Regions from separate parts of the Yersinia entomophaga genome, predicted to be linked through region 1. Evidence: predicted binding sites of a transcription regulator. Region 1 holds the regulator's gene; each other region holds the start of a gene.

Region 1 (4,752 bases):
GCTGCGTTAACAGCAACTTTTGGTTTGATGGGGGCGGCGCAAGCCAGCCCCGCCGACCAACAGGTTGTCGACCAACTAAGCCAGCTTAAGGTTAATTTCAAAATAAAAGATAACCGAGCCGCAGATAATGGAACGGATTGTGCCGCGTTGGGAGCTGACTGGGCCTCTTGTAACAAAACACTGATTACTCTGACCAACGCCGGGGATGAGATTCAGGGTAAAGATTGGGCGCTGTATTTCCATAATGTGCGTCAGGTGCTGGCGGTGGGTAACGATCAGTTCAAAATTACCCATTTGACCGGCGATCTGCATAAAATCGAGCCAACCGATAAGTTCAGCGGTTTTCCGGCCAATAAAGCAGTGGAAATCCCGATCACAGGTGAATACTGGCAGCTATTCGAAACCGACTTTATGCCGCGCTGGTACGCCACTTCTGGCGATGTGCAGCCAAAAGTTCTGGCTAGTACTGACACCGAAGATATCGATCAATTCCTGACGCGCTTCACTGGGGATCAATGGAAGCGTACCAAGGACGATAATAACGTTCTGATGACGCCTGAATCCCGTTTTGTTAAGAACGAAAGTCTGAAAACCCTGCCGGCAGAAAGCCTGCGTGGGCAGATTATTCCAACGCCGATGAGCGTCAAAGTTCATAACGCTGATGTCGATCTGAGCAAAGGCGTGGCGCTGGAGTTGAGTGCTTTACCAAAACCTGCGGCAGACGCAGCGCAGAAACGCTTTGAAATGCTGGGTGTGAATGTTAATGCGGCGGGCTACCCGATAACGACTATGATTCAGCCGAGTGATTTTAAAGGCGATCTGGCCGTTGCTGGTGCTTATGAACTGAAGATTGGCGAGCAGGGCGCGCAGGTAATTGGTTTCGATCAAACCGGCGTGTTTTACGGTTTACAGTCAATCCTGTCGCTGATTCCGTCCGATGGCAGTAAGAAAATTGCTACTCTGGATGCCAAAGATGCACCGCGCTTTGAATATCGCGCGCTGTTCCTTGATGTCGGCCGTAACTTTAAAACCAAGGATGCGGTACTGCGTTTGTTGGACCAAATGTCCGCTTACAAGCTAAACAAATTCCACTTCCATCTTAGCGATGATGAAGGCTGGCGCATAGAAATTCCGGGCTTACCGGAGCTGACCGAAGTGGGAAGCAAGCGTTGCCACGATCTCAGCGAAAATGCCTGTTTATTGCCACAGTTAGGTTCAGGCCCGGATAGCAATAATCTGGGAAGCGGGCACTTTAGCCGTCAGGATTACATCGATATCCTGAAATATGCCAAAGCGCGCCAGATTGAAGTGATTCCCGAAATCGATATGCCGGCTCACGCCCGTGCTGCGGTCGTTTCGATGGAAGCTCGCTATAACAATCTGATGAAGCAGGGTAAAGAAGCAGAAGCCAATGAATTCCGCCTGCTGGACCCGACGGATGATTCCAATACGACTTCAGTTCAGTTCTATGAGCGTAAAAGCTACCTGAATCCCTGCCTGGATTCTTCCAAACGCTTTGTGGATAAAGTGATTGGCGAAATGGCTCAGATGCATAAAGAAGCGGGTATGCCGCTGCAAACCTGGCACTTTGGCGGAGATGAGGCGAAAAATATCCGTTTGGGCGCGGGTTTCCAGGATAAAAACGGCAAGATTGAGCCGGGCAAGGGCATTATCGATCAGAGCATCGAAGATAAACCTTGGGCGAAGTCTCAGGTTTGTCAGGACATGGTTAAGCAAGGAAAAATTGAGGACGTGGAACACCTCGCTAGCCACTTTGCGATAGAAGTGAGCAAGTTGGTTAATGCGCACGGTATTGAGAAAATGCAGGCCTGGCAGGATGGTTTGAAAAACGCCAAAGATGCCAAAGCTTTCGCTACCAAACGCGTAGGTGTGAACTTCTGGGATACCCTGTATTGGGGCGGAGCCGATTCGGTGAACGATTGGGCGAATAAAGGCTATGAAGTCATCGCTTCTAACCCAGACTATGTTTACTTCGATATGCCTTATGAAGTGAACCCGCGTGAGCGGGGCTATTACTGGGCAACTCGTTTTACCGATGAAGCTAAGGTATTCAGTTTTGCGCCAAATAACATGCCGCAGAACGCTGAAACTTCCGTTGACCGCGATGGTAACCATTTCAGCGCCAAGAGTGATAAGCCTTGGCCGGGTGTTCACGGTATTTCAGGTCAGTCGTGGAATGAAACTGTACGTACGGACGATCAAATGGAATACATGATGTTCCCACGAGCGCTGCCGTTGGCAGAACGTGCTTGGCATCGCGCACCTTGGGAGCAGGATTATAAAGCGGGCCGCGAGTACAAAGGTGGAGAAACCCATCATGTGGATACTCAGGCGTTAAGTGCCGATTGGCAGCGTTTTGCCAATATTATGGGTCAGCGCGAGTTGGCAAAACTGGATAAGGCCGGTATCTCGTATCGCCTGCCAGTGCCGGGAGCGCGTGTTCAGGGCGGCTTATTGGAGGCTAACGTTAGCCTGCCGGGGCTGACCATAGAATACTCCGTTGACGGTGGTCAGCAATGGCAGAAATACGATATCAAAAACCAGCCGAAGGTCAGTGGCGAAGTGATGATTCGTTCTGCCAGTCCGGACGGTAAGCGCAACAGTCGTGCTGAAGTCGTTAGCGCAACTTTGTAATTATCCGTCTAGTTGTAGTATCGGCCCTGAGCAATTGGGGCCAAATTAACCTGTTGTTAAACTGAGTGTTATTAAGCTGTGTCTAGTTATCTCCTGTTTAAGTTGAGTTGATGGTAATTTCCCCGGTGCCCCCGGGGTTTTTTTTTGCCTGTTATTTAGTGTAATTATTTGCGAACGTTTTTAGTCGCTGAGCCTTATTTTAGATAAAGATGACTTAGGCCCAAAATAATTGAAATTTAATCTGTTTATTTGAACGCTAAATAACAATAGGCGGAGAAGGAAAATAGATTTATGAGGAGTAAAAAAAAGACCACGCATTTTCCAAGTGTATTTTACGACTTAGAGAAGGGTGGTCTGATACTCGGATCTGATGAATCAGATCTTATTTTTTGTCGTGCAAAGTCTCATCTTCACGGCAATCGCCGCCTTCACAGTGACCGTATAAATACAGGCTGTGATTCGTCAGCTTGATACCGTGCTGAGTTGCGATTTCACGTTGGCGGACTTCAATGGATTCATCGCTGAACTCGATCACTTTGCCACAATCCAGGCAAATCAGGTGATCGTGATGATGCTGTTGGGTCAGTTCAAAGACAGACTTGCCACCTTCGAAATTATGGCGGGTGACAATACCGGCGTCGTCAAACTGGTTAAGTACGCGGTAAACCGTGGCCAGACCAATCTCTTCACCCATATCGATCAGCTTTTTATAAAGATCTTCCGCACTGACGTGATGGCAATCTGGCTTTTGCAGCACTTCCAAAATCTTCAGGCGCGGAAGCGTTACCTTAAGGCCAGCGTTCTTTAATGCTCTGTTGTTGTCAGTCATGCGGATTCAGTCCTGTTACTTTGTTATTCAAATTGAGGCTGTTCAGCCTATGACATCGGTAGGCACAAAAATATAATTGCGTCTCATTATAGAACCGGTAGCTCAAAATGAAAACCGTAGGTTATTAACAAAGATATAATTGCACACTTTGCAAGATTAATCATGCAGCGTATTGATGAACGGGGAGAACAGATAGCCCTAGTGTACAGTGATGGCGACGGAACTTACAAATTTAAAACTGTTTAGTTTCGTTAACGCCTTATTATCATCTATTTTTGTGGGGTTTTTGCCGCACATTTACGCACCAGAATGGAGAACCATGCCCTGATCGCAAACCAGGCAATTCAGGGCATGTTAGGCAGATTAACCCACGATATCTGACAGACTCAGTTCTTCGCTGATTTGTTTTACCCAAGCTTCAACGCGTTCGTTGGTCAGCTCTGGTTGACGGTCTTCATCGATAGCCAAGCCGATAAAGTGATCGTCATCCGCCAGACCTTTTGACGCTTCGAAATGGTAGCCTGCGGTTGGCCAATGACCGACAATGGCTGCGCCACGCGGTTCGATGATGTCACGTACTGTGCCCATGGCATCACAGAAATATTCCGCATAGTCTTCCTGATCGCCACAGCCAAACAGGGCAACCAGCTTGCCATTGAAATCGATCTCTTCCAGCGTTGGGAAGAAATCATCCCAATCACACTGTGCTTCGCCGTAGTACCAGGTTGGGATCCCGATCAGCAAAATATCGAATTGCTCTAAATCTTCTTTGCTGCTTTTGGCAATGTCGTGAACCTCTGCAACGTCTTTGCCCAGTAGCTTTTGGATCATCTTGGCAATGTTTTCGGTATTGCCTGTGTCGCTGCCAAAGAAAATGCCTACAGTTGCCATATGAAATTTATACCTTTGAATTCAATTAGTTACGTTAGTTGTGGAGCCTGCTGCTCCACAATATAACACATTTTTCATCGTGCTTGTGGAAAGCGCCTTTTTGCTGAGGCTGACTCATCTGATTTTATTAACAGGCTGATTGCTAAGCCATTGTTTCAAAAAAGAGTCATCAGGGACTACGCAGGTGACTAAATCCTTAATAGAAATAAGGAATTAAGTCCTCAGACTGACTATTTCCAATAGGCCGTCATCATGCCAGAAAACATCTCTCTGCTTATATCAAGTTTATGCGATATAAAATTTTCATCTACCGCTCAACCTTGGCAGACGATTGCCGATAACCGAATTGAAACCCGCGGGTTTCGATTGCGGTGCCA
Region 2 (4,752 bases), 590 kb from region 1:
TTATACAGTGCGGTTTCCTCATCATACTCCAGAGTTTCAACCCGAGTATTGAAACGCAGGTTAGGCAATTGCGCGGCAGCCCATTGGCAATATTGGTTATATTCCTTACGCATCAGAAAGAAATTTTCCCGAATATAGAAGGAATAAATTCTGCCCTGCTGTTTGATGTAATTTAAAAAGCTCAACGGGTGCGTTGGCGACGCTAACGTCACCAGATCCGACATAAAGGGCGTTTGTAGAGTTGCACTTTCCAGCATCATCCCTGGATGCCAGTCAAAACCCGGATTTTGATCGATGAATAAACTATGAACATCGTTCAGCGGTTGGGTTAAACATGCCAATCCAAGATTAAAAGGACCAATGCCGATGGCAATAAAATCATAAGGTCGCATGGACATAATCATTCCTTGTTTAGCGCGGCGACGTGATGCTGATCCGCATAGTTCTGCCCGTGGGTCATAATGGCATCGATAATTTCATTTAAATGCTGAATCCCCGTAGTCGGATTCAGAAAGGTAAATTTTAAATACTGACGGCCATTGACTTTGGTCCCGGCAATGACCGAATTTCCCTCTCGGAATAACGCCTTACGAATATATGCATTGGTGAGATCGATTTCTGCATCACTGCGGGAATCCAGCGGTATAAAACGGAATACCAGCGTGCTCAACGTGGGTCGATGCAACAGTTCAAAATACGGGTTAGGCTGCATTAATTGATAAGCGACCTGCGCGGTCTCCATTAATCGCTCAAAAGCCAGCCCCAATTGCTTTGCACCCATAATACGCAGCGTCAGCCACATCTTTAGGGCATCAAATCGCCGCGTGGTCTGGATACTTTTATTCACCAGGTTGGGTGTTCCTTCCTGTAATGCGCTTAACGGATTGAGATACTCGGCGTGATAGGTCAAATAGGAAAAATGCTGTTTATCCTTAACAAAGAAGGCGCTACAGCTCACCGGCTGGAAAAAGGATTTATGGTAATCCACGGTCACCGAGTTCGCCATCTCAATACCGGCGAGCAGTTGCCGATGCTGGGAAGAAACCAGTAAGCCGCAACCGTAGGCCGCGTCAACATGCAGCCAAAGACCATAGTGCTGAGCTAACGCTGCAATAGGACGTAGAGGATCGATGCTGCCAAAATCAGTGGTTCCCGTGGTCGCCACCACCGCTAAAGGGATATTTCCCTGTGCCAGACAGCGTTCGATACTTAACTCCAAGGCGTGAGTATCCATTCTAAATTCACTGTCGTATGGAATAGGAACCACTGCGTTGTAACCCAAGCCTAATAATGCGGCCGCTTTTTGCGTGCTGAAGTGGCTAACCGCCGATGTGAAAATGCGGAATTTGTGAAAATCGGCTGGGAGTCCCTGCAATTGATTTTTATGGGCCGGGTCTCGCTGATGGCAAAAATGATCGCGAGCCAGTAACATAGCCATTAAGTTCGATTGAGTTCCGCCGCTGGTGAAAATCCCATCCCCCTCTTCACCTAACCCTATTTTATCTCGGGTCCAATCCAGCACTTTCTGTTCAATCAGCGTACCACCTGCGCTCTGATCCCAGGTATCTAAAGAGGAGTTAATCGCACCAATAATACTTTCCCCAAACACCGCCGGCAGCACCACAGGGCAATTCAAATGCGCTACATATTTAGGATGATGAAAATAAACAGCATCTTTAATATACAGCTGTTGTAATTCATCCAGCGCAGAATCGAGTGAGGGCAGCGGATTATCCAGGTTTATTCCAGAAATAAGCGGTGACAATTCATTCGGTAATATCCCGCTAAAGGGTTTATCAACAACGTTTAATATGCCCTTAATTCTTTCAGTGACATTATTAACTCCTTCCTGATAATTATCGGCACTTTGTTTATTTAGAAAGCTCCCCAAATAAAGCACCTCACTTATATCACCACTTTCCGATAAAAAAGGGGTTTCAGTATGGGCTACTCCGTACATGATATATCCTTATAATATATATAGATGCGCTCAGATTACTGTTCCATGATATTTTTATTATAAGCAATGATAACTGGGTATATAGTCGACAACTCTAAGAGAGAGTTAAATAGTCACTACAAAAACCACCGGCCAGAAGCAAGAGGTTATTTCAGAATAAATAATACCTTTATAGCGTTATTTCGAGCGGACAATCATGACAATTACCCACGCCCGGTAGCTTATTACGCTGGCAACAGCTACGGCGCTGCAGGGTGTCATTACGTAGTATAACCGTGCGATAAAGCGGATTTTCGCGGCCGTCTGGCAAGGTCATAGTCATAAAAAGACCTTGAATAACAGACTGATAAACATCTTCTTTCATGCGTTTTTTAAACTCACCCAGATACCAATACATCAGGTATCCGATGTTATTCCACAGTAATCTCCCGTTTATACCCTGATAGGACTCAATTTTATTAGCTATTGGAATAACATGGTTATTAATCAGTGCATAATAGCGTTCTAGTAAATTTTCCGCGCTCTGACCTTTCCATTTTAGCTGATAGTAAATAATATCTGGCCTGCCACTATCATGAAATTCCACTTTAAAGTTTCGACAGTCGGAGTCAATTTCCTGCGGATATTCCATTAATAACAACATCATTGGAGGAATAACCAAACCGAAATACCATTGTGTCCATAGTGAATAAAGTGCCTTCTGATTCGGCTTTATATTATTGATGCCGTAATACTCATTTTGATAAATTTCCATCAGTGACGGAAAATTATCTTCATTTGACCAATGATTGAAACTCATACTTTTGGAAGGGATATTATCGGAATTCACTTTAAACGTTACAGAAAAATGAGCAAAGGTTTGCTCAAAGAGCTGCGCGATATCTGCTATTACCCCTACAGGTGAAGGTGTAATTAAATTCTCTGTATTTGACACCTTCTACCTCCAACCTAATAGATGTTGAATGCATTATTATACATAACAGTAATGATTATCAATACAATTCTCATTTGGAATGGAATACCTTTTATATACATTTATTTCAGGGGTATTTTTTTCTCCAAGACTGAAGATGAAATCTCTGGATACATTCTGAAATAACGTCAATTAATCGCTAATACAGTGTGAAAAACCGAATGGTTAATCCGTAGAAAAGAACGTTTACCAGAAGATGACGCGGCACGTCGGTGGCGCTCTGGTAAGTTTTATGTCCCAACTGAGAAAGGAAACATCATCAGGAACGCGCAATATTCCATTCCATTACGATTCCTTATTAGGGTTTGAAGGTGGATAAATGATGCTCTATGATTATTATTGATAATGGTTATCATTACAGGACGTAACTAACCTATCATTCACCGAGATCATCATGAGGGTAACAAGAATGAAAAGACTCTATCAAATGTTGGCCGCAGTTTTGGCCCGTTTCTCTCCACCGGCTATGGCGACGGAATCCCCTTCCGCGCCAACATCTCATTGCCTCCCCTGCGAATACTCCCTTAACCTTGATGCCAACCGTTTCAGTAATGAAGGATACCAGAATTGCCTGAAGACTGGCGATCGTGCTCCGGGCCACATAACCGAGTAGCCGATACCCTGTGCGCCATATTTTTCGCTGGTTGAGGGCCTTTATTGATCAATATCGGCCCTGAACGTATAAAACCTATCGGATTACCAGTAGCCGATGGTTTTCCACCATAATCGGATTACCAGTAGCCGATGGTTTTCCACCATAAACTGCCAATAATCAACCAAATAGGAATAATGGCCAGACTGAGCAGGAATCCAATCTTCCACCAGGTACTCAATGGCACATAATTACAGCCAAAGAGGATCGGCGCAGGCCCGCCGGAATAATGCGTTGTAGCCATATATAAATTACTAAAAATACCAAAGACCAGTACGCTCAACATTGGCGGAGCGCCCGCAGAGATAGCAATAGAAACAAACACGGCGTACATCGCGCTGATATGAGCAATCGCACTCGCCATAAAATAGTGGATATAATAGTAAACCAGCAATAAGACTCCCAGCATGGGAACCCAATTCATGCCATCCACCCAGGTAGCCGCGATTCCACCAAACCATTTAATCAACCCTAACTTATTCAGTTGGCTGGCCAAGGTTAATAATACCGAGAACCAGATCATGGCATGCCAGGCTTCTTTTTCTGCCACGACATCATCCCAGGTTAAAGTTCCGGTCAACAGTAACGCGGTTAATCCAATAAACGCAGTTAAAGTGGCATCGATATTCAGCGTAGCGCCGCTAACCCACAAAGCAACCAGACAAATAAACACGCACAAAACAATCCATTCATGGCGGCTCATCGCCCCCATTTCTTTTAATTTCTCACAGGCAATGGCTCTCATTTCCGGCGTCTTTTTTAATACCGGCGGGTAAAAACGGTAAAGTAACAATGGGATAATCACTAAAGAAATTAGCCCTGGTACGCTGGCGGCCAACGCCCATCCTCCCCATGTGATTGTGACTCCCATTTCGCTGGCTAATTTGGCGATCATCGGATTCCCAGCCATCGACGTCAAAAACATCGCGCAGGTTATCGCATTGCATTGGAAGACACATTGAATGAGAAAAGCGCCGATTTGCCGTTCGGTGCCATTTTCTGGCGTCGAACCGTAAGCTTCAGAAATTGAGCGAAATATCGGCGTGACAATGCCGCCACTTCTTGCCGACGTTGACGGCATGGCTGGAGCGAATATCAGATCGGTCAGCACCAGTCCGTAAGCCAGGCCCAGTGAACTGTGACCAAATTTACTGATAAAGAAATAGC
Region 3 (4,752 bases), 2.0 Mb from region 1:
GGCACCGTCCTGCCCGAAGAAAGCGGCGGCGAAGACGGCAAAAATAGCCAGACGTGCACCACAGGACATAAAGGGCGCCATCATGACGGTTATCAGGCGTTCGCGCTGAGCGTCCAAGGTACGTGCGCCCATAATTGCCGGCACGTTACAGCCAAACCCGACGATGAGCGGCACGAAGGATTTACCCGGCAGCCCCAGAGCCTGCATCAGGCGGTCCATAACGAAAGCCGCCCGAGCCATATAGCCAGAATCTTCGAGGAAGGATAGAAACAGGTACATCATGCCGATTTGCGGTACCAGCGGTAAAACAGTGTTGATCCCGCCGCCAATCCCCTGAGCTAAAAATATCGTCAGCCATTCGGGGAAGTGCAGGGTATAGCCAACCCATTGTAGACCCTGAATAAATATCGCCGATGAGCCGATATCAAAAATTGGCTGTAGCGCCCCGCCGATATTGATCGCCAATACAAACATCAAATACATAACAAACAGGAAAATTGGCACGCCGAGCCAACGATTCAGAATCACTTTATCTAGCATTTGAGTCAGACGGTTAGGTTCAGCCTGTTGCGCGTTGCTAACCGCATCACACAGCGTTGCGATGCTTTGGTAACGAGCGTCGGCAATCACCAGTTCGGGATCTTCATGTTGTTGATCTTTAAGCCGTTGGCGGGACTCTGCCAGCAAAGCGGGCGAAACGCCGGAGCGTGCCAGACTGTAGATATCACCTTCCAGCATTTGTAACGCCAGCCAGCGCCGTTGCTGCATTGGCAGACTATCGGGCATGGCCGAAGTCAGTTTTTCAACTTCTTCCAGCAACAGCGGCGGATAGTTCACCAGAGCGTTATCGGTGTTCGGCTGATATTGGTCGATGCTGGTTTTCAGTTCGGCAATACCTGTTGCACGAGTCGAAACTAGTGGAATGACCGGGCAACCAAGGCGCTTAGACAACGCATCCACGTCAATTTTGATTCGTTGACTTTGGGCAATATCCAGCATATTCAGCGCGATAATGCATGGAATGCCCAACTCTAGCAGCTGCAATGTCAGATAGAGGTTGCGTTCCAGATTCGACGCATCTATTACGTTGATTAACAGATCGGCTTCGCCACTGAGAATGTAGTGACAGGCAATTTGTTCATCCAGCGAGGTTTGTTCAGAGATGGTCGTCAGGGAATAGGTGCCGGGCAGGTCAACCAAAGTCACCTGATGCTGCGCCGTGGAAAAATGACCTTCTTTCCGTTCTACCGTGACCCCAGACCAGTTACCTACGCGCTGACGTGCTCCGGTCAGTTGGTTGAACAGTGTAGTTTTACCTGCATTGGGGTTGCCAATTAAGCCGATTGTGAGTGCTTTCATGATCCAACGTAATATGAGTAAATTAAAATTAATCTAGACCAGGTGATATACCCAACCGAGCCGCAGAGAAAATAAAATGAAAGGAACCTAAAAATTAAGGCTGTAGGTCCAAATTCAGAAAATCTAAATCTTTTTTACGCAAGACCAAGCTAACGCGGCGAGTTTCTATCTGAATGGGATCGCCTAATGGTGCGAGACGCACAACATTAAATGATGAACCGGGTAACATGCCGAGCGACAATAATTTTTGTCGATAAGCCGGGCTGATTTCAGGAGAGAATCCCAAAATCTTATAAGCGCGTTGAGGAAGAAGATGCATATAACCCTCGTGATAATAAAAGATGACATTATCGGCAACAAAATGGCGGACTAACCAGCTCAACGCCAGGTGCGAATATCACATTATCTGCCAGAGGAATCGGGCTATTAGCGCTAGCCATTGAACTGCGGGCGGTAGCGCTAAGCGATAATAGACACAATAATGATAGTGAGAATCGTTATCGTATTCAACAGCGATCAAAAGCCTAATGGTAAATATTCGTTACGACATTAGGAATAATATGCTCTAGGCCGATATCTTCTTTTTTTAGCACCAAAGTGTGGCGTTCGCAAACGAGAATGGCTGGTTAAAATGGTTAATGAATTGTATTTCAATTTACATATACGACCAGCCTTAAGGATAATAATTCTAATTTACACTATCTGCAATTCACCATGATTTGAATCAATTAATATCTGGATTTATATTTAGTTAATCTTATTTATTATGTTTCTTAATAAATCCTTAGGGTTGCGTCAGTCGCCTCATTTATTTTGAGAGGTCCAACACAAATAGAAAAAATATGATGGACTCAGAAAATAGATGTTTAGCTTCTGCTAATCATCTATGAATATAAAATTTCATATTTATAGACCAAAAGATTATGAAAGGCATATCACAGAATAGCAGTGAGAAAAGGGAGAGAGTGGCGCGAACTGGGAAGGAAAAACGCCGCTGACAAGAGTCAGCGGCGCGGTTGGATTAGCGTTTTTTGCCTAAGGCCGCTGCTAGCGCGTCGCTCATGGCGCTGTTGCCTGCGCCGGTAGCGCTAGCAGTGCGTCCTTTGGCTGGCGCTCTATCGCGAGAATCCTGACTATTGCGTCCTCCCTGACGAGGTTTAGCACTATTGTCAGCGCTGCCGCGTCGGGCATTGGTTTCTCCCGGTTGCTCGTCTAAACGCATCGTTAAAGCAATACGTTTACGCTGTAAATCTACTTCCATTACTTTCACTTTGACGATATCGCCGGCTTTCACCACTTTATGTGGGTCATCGACAAATTTGTCTGCCAGTGAAGAAATGTGCACCAAACCATCCTGATGGACGCCGATATCAACAAAGGCTCCAAAATTGGTGACGTTAGTCACCGAACCTTCCAGAATCATTCCCACGGTGAGGTCGTTCATGGTTTCAACGCCGTCTGCGAAGGTTGCGGTTTTAAACTCAGGACGCGGATCGCGACCCGGTTTTTCCAACTCTTTAAGAATATCTGTCACCGTCGGCACACCGAAACGCTCGGTAGTAAAATCTCTGGCTTGCAGGTTCCGCAGTACGGTTGGATTGCCCATTAAATCCTGTAACGCCTGCTCGGTCGCAGCCAGAATACGTTCGACTACCGGATAGGCTTCGGGATGCACCGTCGAGGCGTCCAGCGGGTTATCGCCGTGGTTGATGCGCAGGAAACCGGCGCACTGCTCAAAGGCTTTTGGCCCCAAACGACTGACTTTCAATAGCTGTTCACGATTACGGAAACGACCATTTTCATTACGCCAGTTCACGATATTTTGCGCCATCATGCGCGTCAGACCGGCAACGCGGGTTAGTAATGGCACCGACGCTGTATTGAGATCCACGCCAACGGCGTTTACGCAGTCTTCAACCACCGCATCCAGTTTTTTAGCCAATTGGCTCTGGCTAACGTCATGCTGATACTGGCCAACCCCGATAGATTTTGGATCGATCTTAACCAGCTCGGCCAGCGGATCTTGCAGGCGACGGGCAATTGACACCGCGCCACGGATAGAGACATCCAGATCGGGGAATTCCAGTGCCGCCAGCTCAGATGCGGAATACACGGAGGCTCCGGCTTCACTGACAATCACTTTCTGTGCGGTAACCGCCGGATATTGCTGCTGCAATTCGGTAAAGAAGCGCTCTGTTTCCCGAGACGCGGTGCCGTTACCAATTGCCACCAGTTCAACCTGATGCTTGATGCATAGCGCCGCGACAGTGGCGGCGGCTTTGGTGGCCTGACCGGTATGAGGGTAAACCGTGTCGTAAGCCACTAATTTACCGGTGGCATCAACCACGGCGACTTTGACTCCGGTACGTAATCCTGGATCCAGACCCATGGTGGCGCGCATGCCGGCAGGTGCTGCCATCAGCAAATCCTGCATATTACGGGCAAACACGTTGATGGCTTCTTCTTCCGCCCGCTCGCGCAGGGTGCTCATCAATTCGGTTTCCAAATGCAGTAAAACTTTGATGCGCCATGTCCAGTTGATGACGGCTTTCCGCCACGCATCGGCAGGCGCATTATTCAGGCGCAGATCCAGATGATTGATAATAATCTGTTCGCCCTGGCTTTCACGCGGCGGTTCTTCAAACTGCGGATCGGCATTCAGAGACAGTTGAAGCACGCCTTCATTGCGGCCACGGAACATAGCCAATGCGCGGTGCGAAGGTACCTGAGCGATAGGTTCATGATGTTCGAAGTAATCGCGGAACTTTGCCCCTTCCTGCTCTTTGCCTTCAACTACTTTTGAGACGAGGTGCGCATTTTTCCATAGATACTGACGCACTTTAGCCAGCAGCGTGGCGTCTTCGGCGAAACGCTCCATCAGGATGTAACGCGCGCCATCCAAGGCGGCTTTGGTATCGGCAACGCCTTTCTCAGCATCGATATAGGCGGCGGCAACGGATTCAGGCTCTTGCTGCGGATTGTTCCACAAGCTATCGGCCAGAGGTTCCAGACCGGCTTCAATCGCAATCTGTCCGCGCGTGCGACGCTTCGGTTTATAAGGCAGATAAAGGTCTTCTAGCTCGGTTTTACTCATAGTGCCGTTTATGGCACCGGCGAGTTGCTCAGTTAGCTTGCCTTGATCTTCAATGGATTTGAGAATGGTTTGGCGGCGGTCTTCCAATTCACGCAGATAACCCAGACGGGTTTCCAGCTGGCGCAACTGGGTATCATCCAACCCGCCGGTAACTTCCTTACGATACCGTGCAATAAAGGGCACGGTATTACCTTCATCAAGCAGGCGGATAGCGGAGATGACTTGCTCCGGCCGGGCCTGTAGTTCGCTTGCAATAATGCGGCTCAGTGGTTCATTCATAAGTCTGGTATCAGTTCGAT
Region 4 (4,752 bases), 1.4 Mb from region 1:
TGCGGATATCGGGCAGGAACGTGCCGATCTGGAAGGGATTGAACAAAAAGCGCTGCGAACGGGTGCCTCAGCCTGCTATGTGGCTGACCTGCGTGAAGAATTTATCAAAGATTACGTGTATCCAGTGCTGCAAACGGGCGCTCTGTACGAAGGTACTTACCTGCTGGGCACTTCAATGGCGCGTCCGTTAATTGCTAAAGCGCAGGTTGAGCTAGCGTTGAAACTGGGTGCTGATGCGGTAGCCCACGGTGCGACCGGTAAAGGTAACGATCAGGTGCGTTTCGAAAGCACCTATACCGCGCTGGCGCCACAACTGAAAGTGGTTGCGCCTTGGCGTGAGTGGGATCTGCGTTCCCGTGAAGCGCTGCTGGATTACCTGAAAGAGCGTGATATTCCGACTACGGCATCCTTGGAAAAAATCTATAGCCGTGACGAGAATGCGTGGCATATCTCTACTGAAGGCGGCGTGTTGGAAAGCCCGGCTAATGCTTCAAACAAAGATTGCTGGGTTTGGACCGTAGCGCCAGAAGACGCGCCGGACGAACCTGAGCTGGTCACCGTTGCCGTTGAAAAAGGCAAAGTGGTTGCGGTTAATGGCAAAGCGATGAGCCCGTTCCAATGTCTGGATGCATTGAATACGCTGGGCGCTAAACACGGTATTGGCCGTATCGATATCGTGGAAAACCGTCTGGTTGGCATTAAATCCCGTGGCTGTTACGAAACGCCGGGGGGCACCATCATGATGGCTGCGCTGCGTGGCGTTGAGCAACTGGTGCTGGATCGCGATAGCTTTAAATGGCGTGAGCAGTTAGGTCTGGAAATGTCCTACGTGGTTTACGATGGCCGTTGGTTCGCCCCATTGCGTCAATCCTTGCAGGCTGCGGCCGAAGTATTGGCGCAGGAAGTTAACGGTGAAGTGGTTCTAAAACTGTATAAAGGTCAGGTGACTGCAATTCAGAAAACGTCTTCTAACAGCCTGTATTCCGAAGAGTTTGCTACTTTCGGTGAAGATGAAGTTTACGATCACAGCCACGCCGGCGGCTTTATCCGTCTGTTCTCGCTGTCTTCCCGTATTCGTGCGCTGAACGCGAAGAAGTAATGCGGTGACCTTTGCGAGTGCAGCTCTGCTTGCGCTCGCATCTCACTGTTTTAGCATCGTTTATCAGGATTATCGGTTTATCAGTTTAAGGAAATCAAGTTATGGCATTGTGGGGCGGACGGTTCAGTCAGGCAGCAGATCAGCGGTTTAAGCAATTTAACGATTCTCTGCGGTTTGATTACCGATTGGCAGAACAGGATATTTTCGGCTCTGTTGCCTGGTCAAAAGCGCTGGTTACCGTAGGCGTGTTGAGCGCCGAAGAGCAATTACAACTCGAACAGGCGTTGACCGTATTATTGGAAGAGGTTCAGGCCGATCCACAAGCCATTCTGACCAGCGATGCGGAAGATATTCATAGCTGGGTAGAAACCAAACTGATTGCCAAAGTCGGCGATTTAGGTAAAAAGCTGCATACCGGACGTAGCCGTAACGATCAGGTCGCTACCGATTTAAAACTATGGTGCAAATTCCAAGTGACGGAGCTGCAATCGGCGGTACGCCAGCTGCAACAGGCGTTGGTTATCACTGCGGAAGCCAATCAGGACGCGGTCATGCCGGGTTATACCCATCTGCAACGCGCTCAGCCGGTGACCTTTGCTCACTGGTGTTTGGCTTATAGCGAAATGCTGGCTCGTGATGAAAGTCGGTTGCAAGACACTTTAAAGCGTTTGGACGTGAGCCCATTGGGCTGTGGAGCGCTGGCGGGAACAGCTTACGCCATCGATCGCGAACAGCTGGCCGATTGGCTGGGTTTTGCTTCTGCGACCCGCAACAGTCTGGATAGTGTTTCCGATCGCGACCATGTGCTGGAATTACTGTCAAATGCCAGCATTGGTATGGTTCATCTCTCTCGTTTTGCCGAAGATTTGATTTTCTTCAACAGTGGCGAAGCGGCCTTTGTCGATTTATCTGACCGCGTCACTTCAGGCTCTTCCCTGATGCCGCAGAAGAAAAACCCGGATGCGTTGGAACTGATTCGGGGTAAATGTGGCCGTGTACAAGGCGCATTGACCGGGATGATGATGACATTGAAAGGCCTGCCTTTGGCTTACAACAAAGATATGCAGGAAGATAAAGAAGGGCTGTTTGACGCATTGGATACCTGGCTGGATTGCCTGCATATGGCGGCGCTGGTATTGGATGGTATTCAGGTGAAACGTCCGCGTTGCAAAGAAGCTGCCGAGCAGGGTTATGCGAATGCGACCGAATTGGCGGATTATCTGGTAGCGAAAGGCGTGCCTTTCCGTGAAGCGCATCATATTGTCGGCGAAGCGGTGGTTGAAGCCATTCGTCAGGGTAAAGCACTGGAAGCGTTGCCGTTGCAGGATTTGCGAAAATTCAGCGCCATTATTAGCGACGACGTGTACCCAATACTGGCTTTACAATCCTGTCTGGATAAACGTGTGGCCAAGGGCGGCGTATCGCCACTGCAGGTGGCATCAGCCATTGCTGAAGCTAAAGAGCGTTTGTTTTAATTAATTCCTTACGCATTGCGGATGGCACGCTTACCATCCGCTTTATTGCCAAATATTCCCTTCCCTGTGAATATGTTAGCTATAGGCTAACTGTCAGTCGTAATTAAACATCCCTTTAATTAATATATTGGGTTCATCTGCGATAATTAACCATTCATTCCTTTAGCATTAGGGCGAGTATTCACATTTACTGTCATTCATTGGCGCTATTTCTTTATTTCTTCCTGTAGGAAGTTGAGTTTATTTCATTAAGTGATTATGATAATCATTCTCAATTGTTGAAATATAAATAAAGCGCTAATGTAAGACTTTATTTTTAAACTGTTGATTTAGTGAAATAACTAAGTTGGCTGTCGCATTATTTTTCCAAGGATGAAGCAAAAATATGCATAATAATTATGTGAATAAAATTAAGCCTAATGGTTTAATCAGTATCATTCTTTTTTTTATTTTTTATTTATTTAGTGATAAAAGTTACTCGGAACAGCTTGATGTTAATATCCCCTCTTCAAAGATAGATGATAATAATGTGGTATTAGAACCGCTAAAAATAGAAGGTGGCGGTCTGCAATATTCTGACGATTGGATATATGATGAACCTCGCTCTGTTAGTGAAATAACTAAAGAACAATTAGATAACCGTCCTGCCCGCCATGCGGCTGATATATTGGAGCAAACTGCCGGCGTCTATTCTGCCGTAGACCAACAAGATCCTGCTTTATCGGTCAATATTCGCGGTATTCAAGATTTTGGTCGTATAAATATGAATATTGACGGTATGCGGCAAAACTTTATGAAAAGTGGTCACGGCGGACGTAACGGCGTGATGTTTATTGATCCGGATATTCTTAGCAATGTGGTGATTGAAAAAGGGCCGACCAGCGGTATCGGTAGCGCCGGCGTAATTGGCGGTATTGCTACTTTTAATACGATAAACGCGGCGGATTTTCTTGAGCCAGGAAAAGAGCTTGGCGGTAATCTGCGAGCCACAACGGGCGATAACGGTACCCGATTTATAGGTGGCGGAACATTGGCATTTGGTCATGAAACCGGAGATTTATTGATAGCCATAAGTGAGCGGAACTTTGGTGATTATTGGCCGGGAAACATCGGTAGTCTGGGCGAGCTACGTTTTGGATATGGAAATAAGGGGAAAAACTCAATCGGTGATGAGTTAAAGCACATGAAAGTGCTCAATTCCGGCTACCAAATGCATACCCGACTGGCTAAAGTGGGCTGGAACTTGCCTGCGGAGCAGCGTTTGGTTGCCAGTTACCTGCAAACTCAGGTAAGCAGCCCTAACGGCGGCTTTCTGGTAAGTGTAAAAAACTCACCGAATAAAAGCGGCGTCGGCTGGAAAACCAGCAGTATTAGCGATGTCATAACGCAGAATTTCGGATTGGATTACAGCTTACAGCCCGAGCATCTACCCTGGTTGGATGCCAAGGCAAAAGCCTATTACGTTGATACCGATGATAAAACCAATACTTTGTGTTCTGATCCTATTTTCTGTCGGAAATATACCACTCGCACGCGTTTAACTACGCGCGGTCTCCAGCTACAAAATACTCAACGTTTCATGCTGCCGGATAACCATTTATTGAGCCTTCAATATGGTATGGATTGGTTTAGCGATCGTTCCAGCGGCCACACGAACAAAGATCTCATGCAGGGTGTGACTCCGTCTGGCCAGCGCAGTCTGACTAGCGTTTTCACTCAGTTTGATTACCACTACGATGACTGGTTACGGCTGGATGGCGGGCTGCGTTTCGAACATTCTCGATTACAAGGGCATACCTGGCTATACACATCAAAAATGCCTTATACACGGCAAAACCCATGTAACCCCCAACATGGCGGGGGAAAAAGAAATACCTGTAAAAAAGTCCCTGTGACAATGACCTGGGATGTTGATCGCCATGAGCAGCAAATATTGCCAACCTTGGGCATTGGGGTGAAGCCAGGAGTGCAATGGCTGGAGTTTTTTGGCAACTACGGTCAATCATGGCGGCCACCGGGTATAACAGAAACTCTGGCTACCGGCAGTGCCCACGGTTCGGGTTTTTTGTTCCCAAATCCTAATCTGGCCATAGAGCGCTCCCGCACCTGGGAATCTGGGTTGAATATTCAACAGGAAGATTTATTCATTAGCGGCGATAAATTTGGCGCAAAAATGGC

Evidence for each region. Region 1 encodes Fur, which represses iron uptake genes when iron is present. Its sites were predicted from a motif close to ATAATAATGAGAACNACTATCAA; they were not measured.
Region 2: a site for Fur is predicted at 2,946-2,968, ahead of fhuF (siderophore-iron reductase FhuF). Genes of this name have one in related genera too.
Region 3: a site for Fur is predicted at 1,841-1,863, ahead of feoA (ferrous iron transporter A). Genes of this name have one in related genera too.
Region 4: a site for Fur is predicted at 2,827-2,849, ahead of PL78_RS07775 (TonB-dependent hemoglobin/transferrin/lactoferrin family receptor). Genes of this name have one in related genera too.

Annotation. Positions count from the first base shown of each region.
Region 1 is NZ_CP010029.1:259,810-264,561, forward strand. Features, by position in the region: gene PL78_RS01305 (beta-N-acetylhexosaminidase) at 1-2,655, shown strand, start outside; gene fur (ferric iron uptake transcriptional regulator) at 3,038-3,484, opposite strand; gene fldA (flavodoxin FldA) at 3,848-4,375, opposite strand.
Region 2 is NZ_CP010029.1:854,537-859,288, reverse strand. Features, by position in the region: gene PL78_RS03940 (lysine N(6)-hydroxylase/L-ornithine N(5)-oxygenase family protein) at 1-392, opposite strand, end outside; gene PL78_RS03935 (pyridoxal phosphate-dependent decarboxylase family protein) at 401-1,960, opposite strand; gene fhuF (siderophore-iron reductase FhuF) at 2,130-2,894, opposite strand; gene PL78_RS03925 (DASS family sodium-coupled anion symporter) at 3,665-4,752, opposite strand, start outside.
Region 3 is NZ_CP010029.1:2,548,796-2,553,547, reverse strand. Features, by position in the region: gene feoB (Fe(2+) transporter permease subunit FeoB) at 1-1,359, opposite strand, end outside; gene feoA (ferrous iron transporter A) at 1,454-1,678, opposite strand; gene PL78_RS11735 (Tex family protein) at 2,381-4,732, opposite strand.
Region 4 is NZ_CP010029.1:1,704,122-1,708,873, reverse strand. Features, by position in the region: gene PL78_RS07785 (argininosuccinate synthase) at 1-1,099, shown strand, start outside; gene argH (argininosuccinate lyase) at 1,201-2,574, shown strand; gene PL78_RS07775 (TonB-dependent hemoglobin/transferrin/lactoferrin family receptor) at 2,960-4,752, shown strand, end outside.